DNA from 3 places in the Streptomyces sp. NPDC016562 genome. Region 3 is predicted to be linked to each of the others. Evidence: riboswitches for the same ligand, from Rfam matches in the RefSeq annotation. Region 3 holds a riboswitch; each other region holds the start of a gene.
The links. A riboswitch is a leader RNA that binds a small molecule or an ion and turns the genes downstream of it on or off. The one in region 3 is predicted to bind cyclic di-AMP.
Positions count from the first base shown of each region.

Region 1: another riboswitch for cyclic di-AMP. It lies ahead of ACF059_RS08555 (M23 family metallopeptidase); the one in region 3 lies ahead of ACF059_RS23985 (transglycosylase family protein).
Region 2: another riboswitch for cyclic di-AMP. It lies ahead of ACF059_RS11580 (peptidoglycan DD-metalloendopeptidase family protein); the one in region 3 lies ahead of ACF059_RS23985 (transglycosylase family protein).

Region 1 covers NZ_JBIBRZ010000002.1:119,457-124,313, forward strand. The annotation lists gene ACF059_RS08550 (M16 family metallopeptidase) at 1-1,180, shown strand, start outside; cyclic di-AMP (ydaO/yuaA leader) riboswitch at 1,442-1,601, shown strand; gene ACF059_RS08555 (M23 family metallopeptidase) at 1,614-2,414, shown strand; gene ACF059_RS08560 (GntR family transcriptional regulator) at 2,610-3,287, shown strand; gene ACF059_RS08565 (HPr family phosphocarrier protein) at 3,560-3,841, opposite strand; gene ACF059_RS08570 (GNAT family N-acetyltransferase) at 4,025-4,857, shown strand, end outside.
Region 2 covers NZ_JBIBRZ010000002.1:834,791-839,647, forward strand. The annotation lists gene ACF059_RS11560 (1-hydroxy-2-methyl-2-butenyl 4-diphosphate reductase) at 1-12, shown strand, start outside; gene hpnH (adenosyl-hopene transferase HpnH) at 18-1,049, shown strand; gene ACF059_RS11570 (aspartate aminotransferase family protein) at 1,046-2,449, shown strand; gene ACF059_RS11575 (tyrosine-protein phosphatase) at 2,477-3,268, opposite strand; cyclic di-AMP (ydaO/yuaA leader) riboswitch at 3,574-3,780, shown strand; gene ACF059_RS11580 (peptidoglycan DD-metalloendopeptidase family protein) at 3,786-4,748, shown strand.
Region 3 covers NZ_JBIBRZ010000006.1:76,611-81,467, forward strand. The annotation lists gene ACF059_RS23965 (exopolyphosphatase) at 1-100, opposite strand, end outside; gene ACF059_RS23970 (DUF501 domain-containing protein) at 97-642, opposite strand; gene ACF059_RS23975 (septum formation initiator family protein) at 699-1,187, opposite strand; gene eno (phosphopyruvate hydratase) at 1,277-2,563, opposite strand; gene ACF059_RS23985 (transglycosylase family protein) at 2,872-3,567, opposite strand; cyclic di-AMP (ydaO/yuaA leader) riboswitch at 3,571-3,743, opposite strand; gene ACF059_RS23990 (transglycosylase family protein) at 4,019-4,857, opposite strand, start outside.

The DNA of each region.
Region 1 (4,857 bases), on a different contig from region 3:
GACCATCATGGCGCGCGCGTTCTCCGAGGGCACCGACAAGCACTCCGCCGAGGAGTTCGCGGCCGAGCTGGAGCGCTGCGGCGCCACCCTCGACGCGCACGCCGACCACCCGGGCATCCGGGTCTCCCTGGAGGTCCCGGCGTCCCGGCTGCCCAAGGCGCTGGGCCTGCTCTCCGAGGCACTCGCCGCCCCCGCCTTCGCCGACGCCGAGATCGACCGGCTGGTGCGCAACCGGCTCGACGAGATCCCGCACGAGCTGGCCAACCCCCAGCGGCGCGCCGCCAAGCAGCTCTCCAAGGAGCTCTTCCCGGCGTCCCTGCGGATGTCCCGCCCGCGGCAGGGCACCGAGGAGACGGTCGCCCGCATCGACTCCGCGGCCGTGCGCGCCTTCTACGAGGCCCACGTACGCCCCGCCACCGCCACGGCCGTGGTCGTCGGCGACCTGACCGGCATCGACCTCGACGCCGTCCTGGCGGACACCCTCGGCAGCTGGACGGGCGGCACCGCCGAACCGCTCCCGGCGCCGTCCGTGACCGCCGACGACACCGGCAGGGTGGTCATCGTGGACCGGCCCGGCTCGGTCCAGACCCAGCTGCTGATCGGCCGCATCGGCCCGGACCGGCACGACCGCGTCTGGGCGGCGCAGGTGCTCGGTACGTACTGCCTGGGCGGCACCCTCACCTCCCGCCTGGACGCGGTGCTGCGCGAGGAGAAGGGGTACACCTACGGCGTGCGCGCCTTCGCCCAGGTGCTGCGCTCCACGGCCGACGGCAAGGGCGCCTCGATGCTCGCCATCAGCGGCTCGGTGGACACCCCGAACACCGGACCGGCGCTGGAGGACCTCTGGACGGTGCTGCGCACCCTCGCGGAGGGCGGTCTGACCGACGCCGAACGGGACGTCGCCGTGCAGAACTTGGTGGGCGTGGCCCCGCTGAAGTTCGAGACGGCCGCCTCGGTGGCCGGCACGCTCGCCGACCAGGTGGAGCAGGAGCTGCCGGACGACTACCAGGCCCAGTTGTACGCACAGCTGGCCGAAACCGGCACGGTGGAGGCGACTTCGGCGGTCGTGAAGGCCTTCCCGGCGGACCGGCTGGTCACCATCCTGGTGGGCGACGCGGCGCAGATCGAGGAGCCGGTACGGGCACTCGGGATCGGCGAGGTCACCGTCGTCACCGACTGACGACCTGACGACGGCGGCTGACGACCTGACGACGGCCACCTGACCGTCGGCTGACGCCTCATCGGGCGATCGGTGTCTCAGGTGCGAGGGGCTCTGGCGGGACTTATCCCGCCAGAGCCCTTTTGTCCGTTTGGTGGTGAGGTTGCTTTTATGTGGTGTGGCGTACGCAACAAAAAGCCGCGTCTGTTTGGCGATTGACTGATGATCCGCCTAGCGTCGTCCGTGCTGTCCGTCAGTTGTGCCCGCCGCACCCGCGGCACCGGACAGCGATCGCCGAGTCCCCGTCAGGCGCGAGCCTGGGGAGCCGGGGACCCACATGTGTCCCTGGGGTGAATCGGGCCGCCTCGCCAGAGGAGGCCCGTAGGAGACCTTCCTGCTCCGAACCCGTCAGCTAACCCGGTAGGCGAGAAGGAAGGAAAGGATCCAACCCTCCATGGCGTTTGGCAGTCGTCCCGCTGGTTCCGGCAAGCACCGCGGATCCAGCCGCCTGAGCCGTAAGACCGCCGGTTACGCCGGCATCGCCGCGATCGCCACCACGGGCGTCGTCGGCTCCCTCGCCGCCCCGGCCTTCGCCGCGGACAACCACAGCAGCTCCGCCCCGGAGAACGGGCTGGGCGCCGTCGTCGTCGCCGAGGACCTCGCGGGTGACATCGCGGACCAGGCCGCGTCCCAGCAGCGCGCCGCCGACCACGCCGCCGCCAAGGCGCAGGCCGAGGCCGACGCCAAGCAGCGGGCCGCCGAGGCCAAGCGCCTCGCCGAGGCCAAGGCGAAGGCCGAGCGCGAGGCCGCCGAGCGCGCGGCCCGCGAGGAGGAGCGCAAGCGCCTCAACACCTTCGTCGCCCCGATCGAGGGCTCGTACGTGAGCACGCAGTACCACGCGGGCGGCGGCATGTGGTCCTCCGGCAGCCACACCGGCATCGACCTGCACGCCTCCTCCGGCACCTCGGTCCACGCGGTGGGCGTCGGTGTCGTGGTCGAGGCGGGCTGGGGCGGCGCGTACGGCAACAACGTCGTGATCAAGCACAACGACGGCACCTACACGCAGTACGGGCACATGAACTCGCTGAGCGTCTCCGTCGGCCAGCAGGTCACCGCCGGCCAGGTGATCGGCCTGTCGGGCTCCACCGGCAACTCCAGCGGCCCGCACCTGCACTTCGAGGCCCGCACCGGCTCGCAGTACGGCTCGGACATCGACCCGATCGCCTACATGCGTTCGCACGGCGTCGATCTCTGATCCGTCGTCCCGCACCTTTCACCGAAGACCCCGGCTCCCCGAGCCGGGGTCTTCGTGTGTCCGCCCGGATCCGCCCCCTGTGAATGTTTCGTATTTCCGGCCGCTCTCGGAAATGATCGTGTGTTGCAATAGAGTCGCAGCACGCGCACGTGCGCGCATTGAGGCTGGCAGTCGGAAATAGGCGGAGGTTCGGTCTTGCGTATTCCTGCGCACGCAGTATGCACAGCAATCCGCGATGACATCGTCTCCGGTGTCTTCGAACCGGGGAGTCGGCTGACCGAGGAGGTGCTGGCCCGCCGGTACGGAGTCTCGCGCGTCCCGGTCCGCGAGGCGCTGCGGACCCTGGAGTCCGAGGGGTTCGTGACGACGCGGCGCCACGCGGGGGCCTGCGTCGCCGAGCCGACCGAGCAGGAGGCGGCCGACCTGCTGGAGCTGCGGATGCTCCTGGAGCCCCTGGCGGCGGCCCGGGCGGCCCGGCGGCGCACCGAGGCGCACCTCAAGGTGCTGCGTGGGCTGGTCAGACTGGGTCAGGAACGGGCCAGGCGGGGCCAGGGAGAGGACCTGAGGTCCCTGGGCGGCTGGTTCCACGAGACGCTCGCCCAGTCCTCGGGCAGCCCCGGGCTGATCGCGCTGCTCACCCAGATGCGGCACAAGATCGCGTGGATGTACGTGGTGGAGGCGCCCCTGCGGCCCGTGGAGTCCTGGGCGGAGCACGGTGCGATCGTGGACGCGGTGGCCCGCGGGGACGCGGAGCGGGCGCGGGCGCTGACCGCGCTCCACGCCGACCGGGCGGCGGGTGCGCACCGGCGGCGGGTCCGGCCGGCTGTGAGCACTTCGCAACCTGCCGTAAACATGTCGAGCGGGCGGCATTAACAGGGGCCGTATACAAAGGACGACATCGTGGCATCGCGCCCGTTTATCGCGCGGTGCGCACGGGGTGAATTCGGCGCGCCGCATTTCTGCGGAGGGGCCTGAGATGTCCGCCGGGCTCTTTTTCTTCGGCGCTGAATTACGTGGTTGGATTTCCGAGGGTTTCCAGGGCTCCGCGCGCCCCCCGGCCGGGCGCCACAACGGCGAAGCCGCGGGCCCCCGGCCGTCCGGGGCCCGCGGCTTCGCGGCGTACTGCTCGGGTGGAACCCGAAGGGTCAGACGGTCTCGGGAAGCTCTTCGAGACCCTCGGCGACCAGCTTCGCGAGGCGGTCGAGCGCGACGTCCGCACCCTCGGCCTCCGAGGCGAGGACGATCTCCTCGCCGCCCTGGGCGCCCAGGCCCAGAACCGCCAGCATGGAAGCGGCGTTGACGGGGTCGCCGCCCTTCTTCGCGATGGTCACCGGGACGCCGGAAGCGGTCGTCGCACGGACGAAGATCGAGGCGGGACGAGCGTGCAGGCCCTCGGCCCAGCCGACGTTGACGCGGCGCTCTGCCATGGTGATGCCCTTCAGGTTCTTACGGTTGTCTAGACCAGTCTCTCACGACGCCCTGAATGCTCCGACCGGCCCTCGGCCCGAATCCGCCGTCGCTCGACCTCCCCAGCTTGCACCGGTTTGCCCCGTATCGCCTCATGCGCCGCGCACGCACCGCCCAGCCCGTCCCGGCCGTAAAGTAGCCCCATGACCATCGAGTCGGACCCCTCGTACCCGGCCCACTGGGAAGCCGACGTCGTCCTGCGCGACGGCGGCACCGCCCGGATCAGGCCCATCACCACCGAGGACGCGGGCCGGCTGGTCAGCTTCTACGAGCAGGTCTCGGACGAGTCGAAGTACTACCGCTTCTTCGCCCCCTACCCCCGCCTCTCCGACCGCGACGTCCGCCGCTTCACGCACCACGACTACGTGGACCGGGTCGGCCTGGCCGCGACCATCGGCGGGCAGTTCATCGGCACCGTCCGCTACGACCGCATCGGCCCCGACGGCCGGCCCGCCTCCGCGCCCGCCGACGAGGCCGAGGTCGCCTTCCTCGTCCAGGACGCCCACCAGGGCCGCGGGGTCGCCTCCGCGCTCCTCGAACACATCGGCGCGGTGGCCCGGGAGCGCGGCATCCGCCGCTTCGCCGCCGAGGTGCTGCCCGCCAACACCAAGATGATCAAGGTGTTCACGGACGTCGGCTACGAGCAGAAGCGCAGCTTCGAGGACGGCTCCGTCCACCTCACCCTCGACCTCGAACCCACCGCCGAGTCCCTCGCGGTGCAGCGCGCCCGCGAACAGCGCGCCGAGGCCCGCTCGGTGCAACGGCTGCTGACCCCCGGCTCGGTGGCCGTCGTCGGAGTCAGCCGCTCCGGCGCGGGCGTGGGCGCGGCCGCCCTGCGCAACCTGCGCGACAGCGGCTTCCACGGCCACCTCTACGCCGTCAACGAGGCCGTCACGCGCGACCTGCTGGACGGCGTTCGGGCCTACCGCTCCATCGAGGCCATCGGCGCCCCCGTCGACCTCGCGGTGATCGCGGT
Region 2 (4,857 bases), on a different contig from region 3:
CCCAGGAGGTGAGCCAGATGGCCATGCCGCTGCGCCAGACCATCAGGGTCGGGACGTATCTTCTCGAACAAAAGCTCCGCAAGCGCGAGAAGTTCCCGCTGATCGTCGAGCTGGAACCGCTCTACGCGTGCAACCTGGCCTGTGAGGGGTGCGGGAAGATCCAGCACCCGGCCGGGGTGCTCAAGCAGCGCATGCCGGTCGCCCAGGCGGTCGGTGCCGTACTGGAGTCCGGTGCGCCCATGGTGTCCATCGCGGGCGGCGAGCCCCTGATGCACCCGCAGATCCACGAGATCGTCCGGCAGCTGGTGGCGAAGCGGAAGTACGTCTTCCTGTGCACCAACGCGATGCTGCTGCGCAAGAAGATCGAGAAGTTCACCCCTTCCCCCTATTTCGCCTTCGCCGTGCACATCGACGGCCTGCGCGAACGGCACGACGAGTCGGTCGCCAAGGAAGGCGTCTTCGACGAGGCGGTCGCGGCCATCAAGGAGGCGAAGCGGCGCGGATTCCGGGTGACCACGAACTCCACCTTCTTCAACACCGACACCCCGCAGACGATCATCGAGGTGCTCAACTACCTCAATGACGACCTCCAGGTGGACGAGATGATGATCTCGCCGGCCTACGCCTACGAAAAGGCACCCGACCAGGAACACTTCCTGGGCGTCGAACAGACCCGTGATCTTTTCAGGAAGGCCTTCGCGGGCGGCAATCGGCGCCGGTGGCGGCTCAACCACTCCCCGCTCTTCCTGGACTTCCTGGAAGGCAAGGCCGATTTCCCCTGCACGGCCTGGGCCATTCCGAATTACTCCCTCTTCGGCTGGCAGCGCCCCTGCTACCTGATGAGCGACGGCTACGTGCCGACGTACCGGGAACTGATCAACGACACCGACTGGAGCAAGTACGGCCGCGGAAAGGACCCGCGCTGCGCCAACTGCATGGCGCACTGCGGCTACGAGCCCACCGCCGTCCTCGCCACCATGGGCTCCCTCAAGGAATCCCTGCGGGCGGCCCGGGAGACGATCGGCGGCAACCGGGAAAAGAAGGCATGACAGCCGCGCCGGGAGGGGGCAAGGGCTTCGACCTGGCCGCGCTGCTCGCCGAGCGCGGCGCGGAACGGTACGAGCTGCACGCGCGGCACCTCAACCACCAACTGCCCCGGATGCTCCACACGATCGGCTTCGACAAGGTCTACGAGCGGGCCCAGGGCGCCCACTTCTGGGACGCAGAGGGCAACGACTACCTCGACATGCTCGCCGGCTTCGGCGTGATGGGCCTGGGCCGCCACCACCCGGTCGTCCGCCGGGCCCTGCACGACGTCCTGGACGCCCAGCTCGCCGACCTCACCCGCTTCGACTGCCAGCCGCTGCCCGGGCTGCTGGCCGAGAAGCTGCTCTCGTACAGCCCGCACCTGGACCGGGTCTTCTTCGGCAACAGCGGCACCGAGGCGGTGGAGACGGCCCTGAAGTTCGCCCGGTACGCCACCGGCCGGCCACGGATCCTCTACTGCGACCACGCCTTCCACGGGCTCACCACCGGCTCGCTCTCGGTCAACGGCGAGGGCGGGTTCCGGGACGGCTTCGCGCCGCTGCTCCCCGACACCGGGATCGCGCTGGGCGATCTGGCCGCCCTGGAACGGGAGCTGAAGCGGGGGGACGTGGCCGCCCTGATCGTCGAGCCCGTCCAGGGCAAGGGCGTCCTCGCGGCCCCGCCCGGATTCCTGCTCGCCGCGCAGGAGCTGCTGCACCGGCACAAGGCACTGCTGATCGCGGACGAGGTGCAGACCGGCCTCGGACGTACCGGCGACTTCTACGCCTACCAGCACGAGCCGGGCGTGGAGCCGGACCTGGTCTGCGTCGCCAAGGCGCTGTCGGGCGGCTACGTGCCCGTCGGTGCGACCCTGGGCAAGGACTGGATCTTCAAGAAGGTCTACTCGTCCATGGACCGGGTGCTCGTGCACTCCGCGAGCTTCGGCTCCAACGCGCAGGCGATGGCGGCCGGGCTGGCCGTGCTGTCGGTCATGGAGGACGAGGAGATCGTCGCCCACTCCAGGGCCATGGGCGACCTCCTGCGCGGGCGGCTGGCGGCGCTCGTGGACGAGTACGAGCTGCTGCACGAGGTGCGCGGACGCGGCCTGATGATCGGCATCGAATTCGGCCGGCCGTCCTCGCTGGGGCTCCGCAGCCGCTGGACGATGCTCCAAGCGGCACGCAAGGGGCTGTTCGCGCAGATGGTCGTCGTGCCGCTGCTCCAGAAGCACCGCATCCTCACCCAGGTCTCCGGGGACCAGTTGGAGGTGATCAAGCTGATTCCGCCCCTGATCGTGGACGAGCAGGACGTCGACCGGTTCGTCGGCGCCTTCCGTGAGGTGATGGACGAGGCGCACGGCGGGTCCGGGCTGATGTGGGACTTCGGCAGGACGCTCGTGAAGCAGGCGGTCGCCAACCGCTGACCGCCTGCTTGAGCGCAGATCATCAGATCAGTCGAGCAGCTGCTCGCGGAGGCGGTCCAGGGTCTCGGGCGTGAGCCCGAGGCCCTGCGACAGGTAGCGGTCCACACCGCCCCAGGCCTCGTCGATGGTCTCGAAGGCCGCGAGCAGGTACTCGGCGCGGGCGTCGAAGAGCGGGGCCAGCAGCTCCATCACCTCGGGGGAGCGGGACCCGGAGGACCCGTCGCCGCGCCGGACCCGGTAGCGGCGGTGCGGGGCGTTCGACTCCAGGTAGTCCGCGACGATCGCCTCGCGCTCGACGCGCAGTGCGAGCAGGGTGACGGCGATCGACAGGCCCGCCCGGTCCTTGCCGGCGGCGCAGTGCATGAGGGCCGGGACGCTGTCCTCGGCGAGGGCGTGCAGGACGCGGCTGTGCTCGGCGGTCCGGTGCTTGATCATCACGCGGTACGACTGGGTCATCCGCGCCGCGGCCTGCCCGTCGCCGAGGACCGCGCGGAGCTGGTCGAGGTCGCCGTCGCGGACCATCTTCCAGAACTCGCGGCCGTCGGCCGGATCCGAGAGCGGGATGTTGACGTTCCGCACCCCCGGCAGGTCCACGTCCGGGCCCTCCAGCGCGTGGTCGGCGTTGTTGCGGAAGTCGAAGACGGTGTGGAGTCCGAGCGAGCCGAGGAATTCTGTATCGGTTTCCGTGGCATGGGCGAGATGTCCACTTCGGAACAGTCGCCCCGCCTTGACCCTTCGCCCGTCGGAGGTCGGCAATCCGCCCACATCGCGGAAATTGCGCACTCCGGACAACTCCGGCTCCTGTATCTGCTGGGTCAAGGGAACTCCTCCGCTTCGTCGCGCCGACTGGATGCTCGCCGGCTGGGGTGCTCTGTCCGAATTACACTACTTGGCGATAACTTGCCATCAGCGGAGGCGAGATCGGCCGCGTCCCCGTGAGCCAGATCATACGGTGACCGTGAGTGCCTGATCGCTAAAGCCGAATGACCGCGTCGGAGCGGTTGTTGGCGGGGCGGAATGGACGGAGGGTGACCGGAATTCCGGCGGTCCCTCATCCCTGTTATTCCGTCAGGGAATTCATGGCTTGTTCCGCGTGGCCCTTTGGGATTACGTTCGCGACCGATCCGGGTGGATCGCCGAATCCTGCCGCCGCCCGGAAACCGCACCCGACTATTCACGCGCGGCAGGAGCGGGGGAACCAGGTAAGCCGCTGTCCCGGATCTTCGGACCCGGGACGGCTTGGGGTGAAGCCGTACATGGTCCGTTCATGTGCGGCCGGACATCTCCAGTCCGAACCCGACAGCTCACCTCGCAGGCACCGGAGAGGAAATGCGCCATGCCTGCAAAGGGTAAGCACCGCCGTCCCAAGTCCCTCTCGATATCGCGCGGTTTCGCCGTCGCCGGCACCGGTGGCGCGGCTCTCGCGCTGCCGCTGATGGGCGCCGCCGGTGCTCAGGCCGCCGGCGCTCCGGCCGCCGCCACGACGACCGCCGTCACCGCCGTGACCGCAGGGGCGCCCGTCGCGGCACCGCAGGTTCCGGTCTCGCCGCAGGCCGCGGCCGCCGCGCCGGGCGTGTACACGGTCGTCCCGGGCGACTGCCTCTCCGTGATCGCCGCCGAGCGCCACCTGCCGGGCGGCTGGGAGCAGCTCTACGCCGACAACCGTGAGGCGGTCGGCAGCGACCCGTCGCTGATCCACCCGGGCCTGAAGCTTCACCTCGGCGGTGCGGGCGACGCGGCCGCGGCCGCCCCCGCCCCGAAGGCCCCCGCGAAGCCCGCGTCGAAGCCGGCCACCAAGCCGGTGTCGAAGCCCGCTCCCGAGCGGGCCGCCAAGCCCGCCCCGGCGCAGCAGGAGACCGCCCCCGAGGCGCCGGCCGCGCAGCCGCAGTCCGCCTCCTCCTTCGTGGCGCCGGTGAGCGGCGGGATCTCCACCCAGTACAAGGTCGCGGGCAGCATGTGGTCCTCCGGCTACCACACCGGCGTGGACTTCATCGCGAGCTCCGGCACCACCGTCAAGGCGGTCGGCGCGGGCACCGTGGTCTCCGCGGGCTGGGCCGGCGCGTACGGCAACGAGGTCATCATCCGCCACGCCGACGGCAACTACTCCCAGTACGGCCACCTTTCCCAGCTCTCCGTCACGGCCGGCCAGAGCGTCACGGCGGGCCAGAGCATCGGCCTCTCGGGCTCCACCGGCAATTCGACCGGCCCCCACCTCCACTTCGAGATCCGTACGGGCCCCTCCTACGGCTCCGACATCGACCCCATCGCCTACCTCCGCTCGAAGGGCGCCAGCCTCTGACGGCAGCCGCCACCGCGGCACGGACGCACAGGAGGCCGGGACCCGAGGGGGGTCCCGGCCTCGTGTGTACCTATTCCTTAACCCCCGGGTGGTATAGATCACGGCCCGT
Region 3 (4,857 bases):
GGCGGTCCAGCTCCGCGAGCTCGCCGGTCCGCGGGTCGTAGTCCGCGACCAGGAGCCGGATGGAGTTCGTACCGCAGTCGACGGCCGCGACCCGGGTCACTCGGACTCCCCCTCGGCCCCGTCGGCCCCGCACGGGGTGACGCACGGGCCCTTGGCCCACCACTCGGGCAGCATCGCCAGGGCCTCGTCGCCGAACGGGTTCACGCCCGGGCCGGCGGCCAGGGAGTGGCCCACCAGCACGTGCAGGCACTTCACGCGGTCCGGCATCCCGCCGGCGCTCGGGAAGCCCTGGAGCACCTCGATGGCGTCGCGGCGCCGGATGTAGTCCTCGTGCGCGGCCCGGTAGGCGGCGGCGAGCTCCGGGTCCTCGGCGAGCCGGGCCTGCATCTCCTTCATCACGCCGTTGGCCTCCAGCGTGCCGATGGCGGAGGCCGCACGCGGGCACGTCAGGTAGTACAGCGTCGGGAAGGGCGTGCCGTCGGGGAGCCGGGGTGCGGTCTCCACCACGTCCGGCTGTCCGCAGGGGCAGCGGTGCGCGATGGCGCGCAGCCCGCGCGGCGGGCGGCCGAGCTGCTGCTTGAACGCGTCGATGTCCGCGTCGGTCGGCTCGGTCCGGTCGGTCTGGGGCGGGGGCGTCTGCATGCCTGGAGGAAGTCTCTTCGTTCTCGTGGATGGGTGCTGCGGTGGGGTGCGGGTGCTCACTCGCCCGGGCGGTCGGCCTTGTCGACGCCGTCCCAGACGTTGGAGTACCAGGGCCGGTCGGAGCCGGCCTGGCCGGTCCGGTGCGGCTCCGGGGGCTGGGCGCCGGGGTCGCTCATGATGTAGCCGATCTCCCCCGGGCGCAGGAAGTGCAGGTGCCTGCGCGCCTGCTGCTCCGCGTACGCGTCGTCCTGCCAGCGGGCCTTCTCGTCGCGCAGCCGCTCCAGGCGGTCCCGCGCGGCGGCGGCGGACCGCTGCTGCGCCGCGATCTCCGAGCGCTGGGAGACGTACTGGCGCATCGGATACGCGAGGGCGACGACCAGCGTACAGAGGACGAGCACCAGGAGCGCGGCGCGGCCGGTGAGCCGGCTGCGGCGGACCTGGCGGCGCGACTGCGAGCGGTAGACGTGAGCGGCGGTCCGCTCGCCGAGCTGCTTGAGCCTGGTCGCGGTGGAGAAGGTGGAGAACCGATCCCGGTTCCCGGCCATTGATCCGCCTCCCCTGTGTGCGCACTACGCAATACGTCCCCGCACACGGTACGGGACCGAGTGCGGGGACGTACGGAGGCAGAGCGTGATTAGCCCTTGAAGCGCGGGAAGGCGGAGCGGCCCGCGTACACCGCGGCGTCGTCGAGGATCTCCTCGATGCGCAGCAGCTGGTTGTACTTGGCGACGCGGTCCGAGCGGGCCGGGGCGCCGGTCTTGATCTGGCCGCAGTTCACGGCGACGGCGAGGTCGGCGATGGTGACGTCCTCGGTCTCGCCGGAGCGGTGCGACATCATGCACTTGAAGCCGTTGCGCTGGGCCATCTCGACGGCGTCGAGGGTCTCGGTGAGGGAACCGATCTGGTTCACCTTCACGAGCAGGGCGTTCGCGGAGCCCTCCTCGATGCCGCGGGCCAGGCGCTCCGGGTTGGTGACGAAGAGGTCGTCGCCGACGATCTGGACCTTGGCGCCCAGGCGGTCGGTGATGGTCTTCCAGCCGGCCCAGTCGTCCTCGAACAGCGGGTCCTCGATGGAGACCAGCGGGTACGCGTCGACGAGCTCGGCGTAGTAGTCGGTCATCTCGGCGGCCGAGCGGGACTGGCCCTCGAACTCGTACTTGCCGTCCTTGTAGAACTCGGACGCGGCGACGTCGAGCGCGAGCGCGATGTCCTTGCCCGGGGTGTAGCCGGCCTGCTTGATGGCCTCGATGATGAGGTCGAGCGCGGCGCGGTTGGACTCCAGGTTCGGCGCGAAGCCGCCCTCGTCACCGAGACCGGTGGACAGGCCCTTGGTGTGCAGGACCTTCTTGAGGGTGTGGTAGACCTCGGCACCCCAGCGCAGCGCCTCGGAGAAGGACTCCGCGCCGATCGGGGCGATCATGAACTCCTGGATGTCCACGTTGGAGTCGGCGTGCGACCCACCGTTGAGGATGTTCATCATCGGAACGGGCAGCAGGTGCGCGTTCGGGCCGCCGAGGTAGCGGAAGAGCGGGAGGTCCGAGGCCTCGGACGCGGCGTGCGCGACGGCGAGGGAGACGCCGAGGATGGCGTTGGCGCCGAGCGAGCCCTTGTTGTCGGTGGCGTCCAGGTCGAACATGGCCTGGTCGATCAGGCGCTGCTCGGTGGCGTCGTAGCCGACGAGCTCCGGGCCGATCTGCTCGATGACGGCGAGGACGGCCTTCTCGACACCCTTGCCGAAGTAACGGTTGGGGTCACCGTCACGGAGCTCGATGGCCTCGAAGGCACCGGTGGAGGCGCCGGACGGAACGGCAGCACGGCCGGTGCTGCCGTCGTCGAGGCCCACCTCGACCTCGACCGTGGGGTTGCCTCGGGAGTCCAGGATTTCCCGGGCTACGACGACGTCGATGGACGGCACGAGCATCTCCTTCTGGGATGTGACGCTGGGTGTGCGGTGGCGTCAGGCCGTGGGATGGCCTGGCCGCCTAGAGCCTAACCGGATCCGGGGACTCGACCTGCCGACCGCCCGGGTCCTGGGACGAAAAAGGGACCGAATACCCCTCTTCCGGGACATACGGACCGGGTTCGGGGGCGCGGGGCGCGGCGGCGCACACGCCACCGCCCGGCGCGTGGGGACAAACGCGCCGGGCGGTGGGACGTCGTGCGTGCCGTTCGGGCCTGCGGATCGGGCCCCGGTCGGCTACGGGCGCCTGCGGGCTACGGCCGCAGTGTTCAGCTGAGCTTCAGCTTCTGGCCCGGGTAGATCAGGTCGGCGTCCGAGACGATGTCCTTGTTCAGCTCGAACAGCTTCTCCCAGCCGCCCTGGACGCCGTTGGCGTCGGCGATGGTGCCCAGGGTGTCACCGGACTTGACCTCGTACGAGCCGTTGCCCGTCTTCGGCGCGGCCGGAGCCTCGGCGCGCTCGGAGCGGGTGGTGGGGGCCTCGGCGCGCTTGGTGGTGTCCTTCTTCGGCGCGGCCTTCTGCTCGGTCTTCTTCGAGTCGGCCTTCGGCTTGACGGTCTTCGGGGTCTCGGTGGACCCGCCGCCGGTGTAGGAGGAGTTCGACAGGCCCACGCCGCAGTGCGGCCAGGCGCCCTTGCCCTGACCCTTGAGGACCTTCTCGGCGATGGCTATCTGCTGGGACTTCGAGGCCTGGTTGGCCTGCGCGGCGTACGCCTTGCCGCCGTACGCGGCCCACGTCGAGGACGAGAACTGCAGGCCGCCGTAGTAGCCGTTGCCCGTGTTGATGGCCCAGTTGCCACCGGACTCGCACTGCGCGACCTTGTCCCACTCGGAGGCGGTCGCGGCGGAGGCGGTGCCCGCGGCCATCAGCGGGGCGGCCACGGCCACACCGGCGACACCGGCGAGCGTGACGATGCGGACGGCCTTGGAGCCGCGACGGTGCTTGCCCTTGCCGGAAAGCAGCATGAGGTTTCTCCTCACCGACGCCTACGAGGTGAGCTGTCGGGTTCGAGCTGATGAGTGCCCGGCGCTGCGGACCAGCCGCACCGCTTAACCCCAAGCCGGTGGCGTGACCGTCTCTCAACGGCCGCTCCCGGCGCCTACCTTGGTTCCCCCGCTCCTGCCTTCGGCGCTTGCGCGACGACTGTTCCCCCCGTCCGCCGGCAGGATTCGGCGATGCGGTCGAAGGAGCTCGCGGTGGCGAGCGATTCAGAAGGTAGACAGGTCTCCCCCCGATGTTCAACGAGGGACATCGGGGGGAGACGACCCCTACTTGCGCTCCCCGTGGGGGTGTTTGCGCAGGTGAGGACGGGGTTTGCCGCAGCCGCGGGGCGGGACACGCCAGTTGACCGGAAGAGACGCATGTCTCACTTGCCGATAACCGACATTCCCGCCTTTTCGGGCCGCTCAAGTGCCCTTATTGCACGGTTAGATCCAGATTCTGACCAGGCTTGATCAGATCGGCGTCGCCGCCGATGACCTGCTCATTGGCCTGGTAGAGCTGGTTCCAGCCGCCCTTCACGCCCTTGGCATCCGCGATGGCGGCCAGGCTGTCGCCCGCCCGCACCGTGTACGTGGGCTCCGACGGCGCGTCAGAGGGCGCGGCCGTCTCGGGGGCGGGCTCGCCGCGGTGCTTGCCGCTGCCCTCGGCCGGGAGGGTATCCCCGGCCGCCGGGACCGTCGGGTCCGCGGAAGGCTGACCGGGGGTCGCGGGCGCGCTCGGGTCCGCCGGGACGGCCGGCGTCGTCGGCGCCACCGGAGTCGTGGGCGCGGCCGCGTCGCCGGGGGTCGCCGGGGGCGCGGTCGGGTCGGCCGGGACGACCGGCGCCGAGGGGGCGTCCGGCACGGGCATGACGGGCAGTCCGACGGACGGCGCGTCGGGGATGAGGTACGAGGGGGAGCCGGACGGGCTCGGGACCACCGGCCCGGTCGCCGTCGGCGCCCCGAAGTCGATGGCCGGCCGCTCACCCGCGCGGGAGGGCACGGTGTCGTCCGGGCGGGACGGGGAGGGCGCGATCGTCCCGGAGGTGCCGGGCAGACCGGGGTCCACCGCCGCGGCGGGGCCCTGCCGGTCCAGTCCGGCGGAGGTGGCGCACAGCGGCCACGCCTGCGGCCCCTGCGAGGCGAGCACCCGCTCGGCCACGGCGATCTGCTGGGACCTGCTCGCGAGGTCGGCGCGCTCGGCGAAGTCGAGCCCGCCGGCGTTCTGCCACTGCTCCTGGGTGAACTGGAGCCCGCCGTACGAGCCGTTGCCGA